Regions from separate parts of the Streptomyces sp. NPDC091649 genome, predicted to be linked through region 1. Evidence: riboswitches for the same ligand, from Rfam matches in the RefSeq annotation. Region 1 holds a riboswitch; the other holds the start of a gene.
The links. Region 1 has a riboswitch for S-adenosylmethionine ahead of thrC (threonine synthase). Riboswitches for the same ligand answer to the same signal wherever they lie in the genome.

Region 1 (4,956 bases):
GGCAGCGCGGTGGCCGCCTCGGCCAGCCGTTCCGTGCGGGCGGAACGCTCGTCCGGGCTCATCGTCAGCGCCTCGTGCAGGGCCTCGGCCGTGCCCGTCACGTCGTACGGGTTCACCACGATCGCGTCCCGGCCCAGCTCCTCGTACGCCCCCGCCTCCCGCGACAGCACCAGGGCGCAGCCGTGGTCGGAGACGACGGGGACCTCCTTGGCGACCAGGTTCATCCCGTCGCGGATCGGGTTGACCAGGGCCACGTCCGCCAGCCGGTACGCGGCCAGCGAGCGGGCGAAGTCGTCCTTGACGTGGAGGACGACCGGCGTCCAGGTCTCCGTGCCGTACGCCCCGTTGATCTCCGTGGCCAGGGACTGCACGGCCGCCGTGTAGTCCCGGTAGACGGCGAGGTCCTGCCGGGAGGGGTAGGCGAAGGCGATGTGCACGACCCGCTCGCGCCATTCCGGGCGGGCGTCCAGCAGGGCGCGGTAGGCGTGCAGGCCGCGCACGATGTTCTTGGACAGTTCGGTGCGGTCCACCCGGACGACGGTCTTCCGGCCCTCGCCCACCTGCTCGCGCAGCGTCGCCATCCGCTCGTCCACGTCCGCCTCGTGCGAGCGCCGGCGCAGGAAGTCCGCGTCCGCCCCGAGGCCGTGCACCCCGACCCTGGTGCGGCCCGTCCCGCCCAGGATCTCCGTGCAGCAGCCGATGAACGCGTCCGCCCAGCGGCGGGTCAGGAACGCGGCCCGGTCCGCTCCGAGGATGCCGCGCAGCAGTTGCTCGGCGATGTCGTCGGGGAGCAGCCGGAAGTAGTCGACGGGCGCCCACGGGGTGTGCGAGAAGTGGCCGATCCGCAGGTCGGGGCGCAGCTCACGGAGCATTCCGGGCACCAGGGACAGGTGGTAGTCCTGGACCAGGACCGAGGCCCCGGGGCCCGCCTCCTCGGCGAGCGCCTCGGCGAAGGCCCGGTTGTACGTCTCGTACGAGGCCCACATGCGGCGGAACTCGGCGTCGAAGACGGGCTCGACGGGGGTCTGGTAGAGCAGGTGGTGGACGAACCACAGCACCGAGTTCGCGATGCCGTTGTACGCGTCGGCGTGGACCTCGGCGTCGATGTCGAGCATGCGCACGCCCTCCTCGCCGACCCCGCGCCGCACCGCCTCGCGGTCGCCGTCGCCGAGGGCCGCGCAGACCCACAGTTTGTCGTCGACGGCGCTCAGCCCGGAGACGAGGCCGCCGCCCCCGCGCTTGGCGTCGAGCGTCCCGTCATCGCCGAGCGTGTACGAGACCGGGCCGCGGTTGGACGCGACGAGGACCTGGGCGGTGGAAGCTGCTGCGGATTCGGCGTACTCGGAGACCATGTGCGCAACCTAGCCCGTTCGGGAAGCCGTCAAACGCCCCCCGGGCCTCCCGCTCCTCGTGCCGGGAGGCGCGTGCCGGGCGCCGGCGGGCCGGGGAGTGCGCCCCGGCGGCAGCCCTCAGGCCGCGTGCCGCTCCGCGTACTCCGCGATCTCCCGCATCGGGGGCCGTTCCTCCGTGTCCACCGCATGGGTGCGGGGCACGAAGCCGTCCGCGCCGCGCTCGAACTGGGTCAGCGCGGGCCGCACCAGATGGCCCCGGGAGAGCCGCAGCTGCGCCGTCCGGTAGATCGCCGCCGCCATCCGGCCCAGTGCCTGCCCGTCCTGGTGGCGGTGCTTGCGCACGCCGACGTCGACCTGGCCCAGCGCGTCCAGGCCCACCGTGTGCAGCGCGTCCACCAGCAGGCCCAGCTCCACCCCGTAGCCGACCGGGAACGGCAGGCGCTCCAGCAGGGACCGCCGCACCGCGTACTCGCCGCCCAGCGGCTGCACGAATCCGGCCAGTTGGGGCCAGTGCAGATTGAGCAGCGGGCGTGCCACCAGTTCGGTGACCCGGCCGCCCTGACCTGCGGTGTCGCCGAGGGGACGGTCGTACATCGCCTTGACGAACTGGACGGCCGGGTCGGTGAGCAGGGGGCCGACCGTGCCCGAGACGAAGTCCGCCGAGAAGTCCCTGAGGTCGGCGTCGACGAAGCAGACGATCTCGCCGCCGGTCACCAGGAGCGACCGCCACAGCACCTCGCCCTTGCCGGGCAGGGCCGGAATCCGGGGGAGGATCGCGTCCCGGTGGACCACCCGGGCGCCCGCCGCCCGGGCCACGGCGGCGGTGGCGTCGGTGGAGCCGGAGTCGATCACCACCAGCTCGTCGACGAGCCGGACCTTCTCCATCAGCTCCCGGCGGATCGTCGTCACGATCGCGCCGACCGTGGCCTCCTCGTTCAGCGCGGGCAGCACCACACTCACGGACGTGCCGCGCGGGTCGGCGTCCCGGGCGTCGGCGAGCCGGTTCAGCGGGCGGTCGCCGGACGACCAGGAACGCCTGGTCAGCCAGCGTTCCACCTCTTCGAGCACGGTCGGTACTCCCTGTGTGTGATCCATCTCGCGGTTCGGACGGCTATCTCGACGGTCCGATGCTTCGGTTACAGTCTTGAACAACGCGGATGACCGTCGCATGTCGGGGTCGGACCGCGGATAAACGCCTGGATCGAAGATCCAGTGCCATAGAGCTCATCCAGAGGGACTGAGGGAACGGCCCGTTGAAGTCCCGGCAACCCCCCTGCCGACCGCGAGGTCACGGTGGGGAAGGTGCCAATTCCGTCTTGTGGCGAAATGCGTCGCAAGGAAGATGAGGAGAAAGGGACTCCGCCATCATGGCTGTTCAGACCGTCGCAGGCACCACCGCTCCCGCCCCGGCCGTCGATCTCGGTCCCGCCGCGGCGCTTTCCTGCCGCGAGTGCGGCGAGCGTTTCGAGCTCGGCCCCCTCTTCGCCTGTGCCTCCTGTTTCGGACCGCTGGAAGTGGCCTACGACCTGCCCACCGGCTCCCCGGAGGAGCTGCGGAAGCGCATCGAGGCCGGCCCGGACAACATCTGGCGTTACGCCCCGCTGCTGCCGGTACCCGCCGATGTCGCGGAGAAGCCCAACATCAACCCCGGCTTCACCAAGCTCGTCAAGGCCGACAACCTCGCCCGCGAACTCGGCGTCACCGGCGGCCTGTACGTGAAGGACGACTCCGGCAACCCGACGCACTCCTTCAAGGACCGGGTCGTCGCGATCGCCGTGGAGGCCGCCCGCGCCTTCGGCTTCACCACCCTCTCCTGCTCCTCCACGGGCAACCTGGCCGGAGCCGTCGGCGCCGCCGCCGCCCGCGCCGGGCTGCGCTCCTGCGTGTTCATCCCGCACGACCTGGAGCAGGGCAAGGTCGTCATGGCCGCGGTGTACGGCGGTGAGCTGGTCGGCATCGAGGGCAACTACGACGACGTCAACCGCTTCTGCTCCGAGCTCATCGGCGATCCGCTCGGCGAGGGCTGGGGCTTCGTCAACGTCAACCTGCGCCCGTACTACGGCGAGGGCTCCAAGACGCTGGCGTACGAGATCTGCGAGCAGCTCGGCTGGCGGCTGCCCGACCAGATCGTCATCCCGATCGCGTCCGGCTCCCAGCTCACGAAGATCGACAAGGGCTTCCAGGAACTGATCAAGCTCGGCCTGGTCGAGGACCGGCCGTACAAGATCTTCGGCGCCCAGGCCGAGGGCTGCTCCCCGGTCTCCGCCGCCTTCAAGGCGGGCCACGACGTGGTGCGCCCCCAGAAGCCGAACACCATCGCCAAGTCGCTGGCCATCGGCAACCCGGCGGACGGCCCGTACGTCCTGGACATCGCCCGCCGCACCGGCGGAGCCGTCGAGGACGTCGACGACGAGCAGGTCGTCGACGCGATCAAGCTGCTGGCGCGTACCGAGGGCATCTTCGGCGAGACGGCGGGCGGGGTGACGCTCGGCGTGACGAAGAAGCTCATCGAGGCCGGCGTCATCGACCCGGCGCTCACCACCGTCGTCCTGAACACCGGCGACGGGCTCAAGACGCTCGACGCGGTCGCCCCGACCTCGCAGGCCACGGCGACCATCAAGCCGAGCCTGGACGCGTTCCGCGCCGCGGGCCTCGCCGGCAGCTGACCACCCGAGACTCCAGGAAGGCACCCACCATGAGCGTCAAGGTCCGTATCCCCACCATCCTCCGTACGTACACGGGGGGCCAGGCCGAGGTCCCGGCGGAGGGCGCGAAGCTCTCCGAGGTCATCGAGTCCCTGGAGAAGGACCACCCGGGCATCGCGGCCCGCGTCCTGGACGACCAGGGCAAGCTGCGCCGCTTCGTGAACGTGTACGTCAACGACGACGACGTGCGCTTCGAGGGCGGCCTGGACGCGGCCACCCCGGACGGCGCGGGCGTGTCGATCATCCCCGCGGTGGCCGGCGGCTGCTGAACCGCCCCGGGCCGCCCCACGGCGGCCTCCACCGCACCTCTGTGTGACCACGGTTGCCCCCTCCGCGAGAGAAGCGGAGGGGGCAATTCTGCATGGTTGAGCGCGGTACAGTTGGGGAAGCCCCGTCTGCTGCTCGTGCCGCCCGCATATGAGAATGCGCCCGGCCCCGATAAGAAGCAGCCAAAGTGCGTGAACCTCTTGTGGCATAAGTGCCCTTTGTCTGGCCCGACTTGCCCGTAAATCTCAGCAAACCCGCATATTCGCGTGTTCTTCGGCGCCCAGAATTCTCGTCCGACTGACCTGTTGCAGAGGGCAGTTGGGCGGATACATTCGGCCGCGGTCGACGCGCTGCGGCGCCGCGCACCCTCTCCTGTCGGAGGGTGAGTTCCGACCCGGGGCCGCGAAGTGCGGTCCCGTGCAAGGGCCAGTAATAGGGGAGTTAGGCATGGCTCAGGGCACCGTCAAGTGGTTCAACGCGGAGAAGGGGTACGGCTTCATCGCGGTCGACGGTGGTGCGGATGTTTTCGTCCACTACAGCGCGATCCAGATGGACGGGTACCGCACCCTCGAAGAGGGTCAGCGAGTTGAATTCGAGATCTCGCAGGGCCAGAAGGGGCCCCAGGCCGACAT
Region 2 (4,956 bases), on a different contig from region 1:
CCGGACGACATCAAGGACAAGCGCCAGCGGGACTGGGCCCACGAGGGCATCGTCGCGTTCTCCAAGATCTGCACCCACGTCGGCTGCCCGATCAGCCTGTACGAGCAGCAGACGCATCACGTGCTCTGCCCGTGCCACCAGTCCACCTTCGACCTCTCCGACGGCGCTCGCGTCATCTTCGGTCCGGCCGGCCACCCCCTTCCGCAGCTGCGGATCGGTGTCAACAGCGAGGGCAACCTCGAGGCGCTCGGCGACTTCGACGAGCCCGTCGGTGCTGCCTTCTGGGAGCGCGGATGAGTACTGCGACAAAGAACCCCTCCGCCGCCGGTCCGGCGAGCGGACGCAAGGCTCCGGCCGGCGAGCGGGTGGCCGACTGGGCGGACGGCCGACTGGGCATCTACAGCCTGGCCAAGGCCAACATGCGCAAGATCTTCCCGGACCACTGGTCCTTCATGCTCGGTGAGGTCGCGCTCTACAGCTTCATCATCATCATCCTCACGGGTGTGTATCTGACGCTGTTCTTCCAGCCGAGCATGGGCGAGATCGTCTACCACGGTCCGTACGAGCCCATGCAGGGCATCCGGATGTCCGAGGCTTACGCCTCGACCCTGAAGATCAGCTTCGAGGTCCGCGGTGGTCTGCTCGTACGGCAGATCCACCACTGGGCCGCGCTGATCTTCCTGGCCGCCATGTTCGTGCACATGATGCGCGTCTTCTTCACGGGCGCCTTCCGCAAGCCGCGCGAGATCAACTGGCTCTTCGGCTTCCTGCTGTTCGTGCTCGGCATGTTCACCGGGTTCACCGGCTACTCCCTCCCGGACGACCTGCTCTCCGGTACGGGTGTCCGCTTCACCCAGGGCGCGATCCTGTCCGTGCCGATCGTCGGCACGTACATCTCGATGTTCCTGTTCGGCGGCGAGTTCCCCGGCCACGACTTCGTGGCCCGGTTCTACTCGATCCACATCCTGCTGCTGCCGGGCATCATGCTCGGTCTGGTGGTGGCGCACCTGATCCTGGTCTTCTACCACAAGCACACGCAGTTCGCGGGCCCCGGCAGGACCAACAAGAACGTCGTCGGCATGCCGCTGCTGCCCGTGTACATGGCGAAGGCCGGAGGGTTCTTCTTCCTCGTCTTCGGCATCATCGCGATCATCTCGGCCATCGCCACGATCAACCCGATCTGGGCGCTCGGCCCGTACCGCGTCGACCAGGTGTCCACCGGCGCCCAGCCCGACTGGTACATGGGCTTCGCCGAGGGCCTGGTCCGGGTGATGCCGGGCTGGGAGATCAACCTGTGGGGCCACACCCTCGCCCTGGGCGTGTTCATTCCGCTGGTCGCCTTCGGCGTGGTCCTCACCGTGATCGCGGTCTACCCGTTCGTCGAGTCCTGGATCACCGGCGACAAGCGCGAGCACCACATCCTGGACCGCCCGCGCAACGCCCCGACCCGCACGGGTCTCGGCGTCGCCTGGATCACGGCGTACTTCATCGGCCTCGTCGGCGGTGGAAACGACCTGTGGGCCACGCACTTCCACCTGTCGATCAACTCCATCACCTGGTTCGTCCGGATCTTCTTCTTCGCCGGACCGGTCATCGCGTTCATCGTCACCAAGCGGATCTGCCTCGGCCTCCAGCGCCGCGACCGGGAGAAGGTGCTGCACGGTCGCGAGACCGGGCTCATCAAGCGCCTGCCGCACGGTGAGTTCGTCGAGGTCCACGAGCCGCTCAGCCCCGAGCAGCTGCACACGCTCACGGCGCACGAGCAGTACCGGCCGCTCGAACTCGGCCCCGCGGTCGACGAGAACGGCGTCAAGCGCAAGATCTCCCCGGTGCAGAAGCTGCGCGCCAAGCTCAGCAAGGGGTACTACGCCGAGGGGAACCAGATTCCCAAGGCCACCCCCGAGGAGTACAAGGAGATCAGCGAGGGCCACGGCCACCACTGATCACCTGAACCGATCGCCACCGTGAGAGCCCCGTCCATTCGATGGACGGGGCTCTTCGCGGTCCTCCGCGCTGGATAGGGTGGAGCCATCTTCCCTAGCCGGCTGTGGACCCTGGAGCGGACCATGAACGTTGTGACCCCGAACGGCGGCGACAGCGTGGCGGACCGTTCCTGGCCCGGCCTCCTGAACCCCCTCCTGCGCGGCGAGAACCTCAGCTCCGAGGACACCGCCTGGGCCATGGACCGCATCATGAGCGGCGAGGCCACCGACGCGCAGATCGCCGGGTTCGCCGTCGCGCTGCGGGCCAAGGGGGAGACCGTCGACGAGGTCACCGGACTGGTCCGCGCGATGTACGCCCACGCCAACACCATCCACGTGCCCGGCCGCACCGTCGACATCGTCGGCACCGGCGGCGACCTCGCCAAAACGGTCAACATCTCGACCATGTCCGCGATCGTCATCGCCGGCACCGGCGCCAAGGTCGTCAAGCACGGCAACCGGGCCGCCTCCTCGGCGAGCGGCTCCTCCGACGTACTGGAGAAGCTCGGCGTCAACCTGGAGCTGACCCCGCAGCGGGTCGTCGAGGTCGCCGAAGCGGCGGGCATCACCTTCTGCTTCGCCGTGAAGTTCCACCCCGCCCTGCGGTACGCCGCCAAGGCCCGCAAGGAACTCGGCGCGCAGACCACGTTCAACATCCTGGGCCCCCTCACCAACCCGGCCCAGGTGCGCGCCCAGGCGGTCGGCGTCGCCGACGCCCGGATGGCGCCCATCGTCGCGGGCGTCCTCGCGGACCGGGGCAACTCCGCTCTCGTCTTCCGCGGTGACGACGGGCTCGACGAGCTGACCACCACCGCCACCTCCCGGGTCTGGGTGGTCCGCGACGGCGCGGTCCGCGAGGAGCCCTTCGACCCGCGCGACGCCGGGCTGCCCATCGTCCCCGTCGAGGCGCTGCGCGGCGCCGACGCCTCCTACAACGCCGATGTGGCCCGCCGTCTGCTGGACGGCGAGGGCGGCGCGGTGCGGGAGGCGGTGCTGCTCAACTCGGCGGCGGCCCTGGTCGCCCTCGACCCGGGCCCCGGCACGCTGACCGAGCAGCTCGCGGCGAAGATCCTCGTCGCGGCCGCGGCCATCGACTCCGGGGCCGCCAAGCGGGCCCTGGAGCGCTGGGTGGCGGCCAGCAACGCCTGAGCGCGCCGCGGAGAGGACGCGGGGCACACGGTGTGACACAGGGCGCGGTCCGGAATCCGGACCGCGCCTTGCGCCTGTGCACACGTATGGCAAGATGCTGCGCAGGTCATGAGTGACAGCGACTACGGCCCCGGCCCGCTGTCCGGCAACCCTCCGTCCGTGGCGGGGTGCCCCGGGTGAAGACCAGGCCGCAGGCAGCGAGGTCTGCGGCAAGCGCGGGCCCCTCGGCATCCAGCGGATGCCAGCCCCCGGGGTCCTGGTCCCCAGGGAGTCTTCTGTGAGCAAGCGAATGCGCTAGGGCTGAACGCCCCCTTCCGCGCACCCTTTTCCCCTTCCCCCTCCCGCGCTGCCGCGTATCCGCCGGCGCGGGGATTTCGCCTGCCTGTTACGGGAGTTCGCCATGTCTGTCCCCACCGCTGCCCTCGACTCGTCGGTTTGTGCCCCGCTGCCCGTTCTGGGGCAGAACGTCACCGTCCCGCTGGTGACCGGCGGTGAGGTCGCCTACGCCGCGCTCGACTACGCCGCCAGCGCCCCGGCCCTCCAGCGGGTCTGGGACGACGTCGCCGCGTACGCCCCGTACTACGGCAGTGTCCACCGAGGGGCCGGCTACCTCTCGCAGCTCTCCACCGACCTCTTCGAGAACAGCCGCCGCACGGTGGCGGAGTTCCTCGGCTGCCGCGCGGAGGACCAGGTCGTCTTCACCCGCTCCACGACCGACTCCCTCAACCTGCTGGCCTCCGCGCTCCCCGCCGGCTGTGAGGTCTTCGTGTACGAGACCGAGCACCACGCGTCGCTGCTGCCCTGGCGCGACGCCCGGGTCACCTACCTCGACGCGCCCCGCACCCCGGCCCAGGCCGTCGAGACCCTGGAGCGCGCCCTCGCCGACCGCGACCCCTACGGCCCCGCGCTCGTCTGCGTGACCGGCGCGTCCAATGTGACCGGCGAGCTGTGGCCCGTGCGGGAACTGGCCGCCGCGGCCCACGCGCACGGCGCGCGCATCGTCCTGGACGCCGCGCAGCTCGCCCCGCACCATCCCGTGGACGTCGCCGGACTGGACGTCGACTGGGTCGCGTTCTCCGGCCACAAGCTGTACGCGCCCTTCGGCTCCGGAGTCCTCGCCGGCCGCGCCGACTGGCTCCGGGAGGCCGAGCCGTACCTCGCCGGCGGTGGCGCCTCCCGCAAGGTCGCCCGGCGCGCCGACGGCGGGGTGGACGTCGACTGGCACACCACCGCCGCGCGTCACGAGGCCGGTTCGCCCAACGTCATCGGCGTCTACTCCATCGCCTCCGCCTGCAAGGCCCTGACCGAGGCGGGGTTCGAGGGCCTGGTCGCCCGGGAGCAGGAGCTGGTGGGCCGGGTCCGGGAGGGGCTCGCCGGGGTGCCCGAGGTGCAGGTGCTGTCGCTTTTCGGCGACGACGCGCCCCGGGTGGGCGTCATCTCCTTCGTGGTGCGCGGCTGGAACAGCTCGCACTTCGCCGCCGCCCTCTCCGCGGAGTACGGCATCGGCGTCCGCGACGGCCTCTTCTGCGCCCACCCGCTCGTGCGCACCCTGCTCGGCAGCGACCCGCGCGACCCGGGCCAGTGCGGCGCGCCGGAGGCCGAGCCGGGCGAGCTCTCCCTCAACGCGATCCGCGTCAGCTTCGGCGCAGGGACGCCCGACGAGCACATCGACCGCTTCCTGGGCGCGGTCTGTGAGCTGGTCCGCGAAGGCGCCCGGTGGAACTACCGCACCGAGGACGGCCGCTGCGTCCCGGACCGGGGCGAGGCCGGCCGGGCCGGACATACGTCCCGGTGAAACGCCTCGGCCGGGGGCAGGCGCGCCGCC

Region 2: another riboswitch for S-adenosylmethionine. It lies ahead of ACIQMU_RS13490 (aminotransferase class V-fold PLP-dependent enzyme); the one in region 1 lies ahead of thrC (threonine synthase).

The regions. Positions count from the first base shown of each region.
Region 1 covers NZ_JBIVTR010000004.1:290,931-295,886, reverse strand. Annotated here, with positions in the region: gene ACIQMU_RS11025 (trehalose-6-phosphate synthase) at 1-1,352, opposite strand, end outside; gene ACIQMU_RS11020 (glucosyl-3-phosphoglycerate synthase) at 1,470-2,420, opposite strand; SAM riboswitch class I at 2,574-2,701, shown strand; gene thrC (threonine synthase) at 2,720-4,018, shown strand; gene ACIQMU_RS11010 (MoaD/ThiS family protein) at 4,048-4,326, shown strand; gene ACIQMU_RS11005 (cold-shock protein) at 4,772-4,956, shown strand, end outside.
Region 2 covers NZ_JBIVTR010000006.1:92,665-97,620, forward strand. Annotated here, with positions in the region: gene ACIQMU_RS13475 (Rieske 2Fe-2S domain-containing protein) at 1-297, shown strand, start outside; gene ACIQMU_RS13480 (cytochrome bc complex cytochrome b subunit) at 294-1,943, shown strand; gene trpD (anthranilate phosphoribosyltransferase) at 2,067-3,131, shown strand; SAM riboswitch class IV at 3,236-3,353, shown strand; gene ACIQMU_RS13490 (aminotransferase class V-fold PLP-dependent enzyme) at 3,532-4,926, shown strand.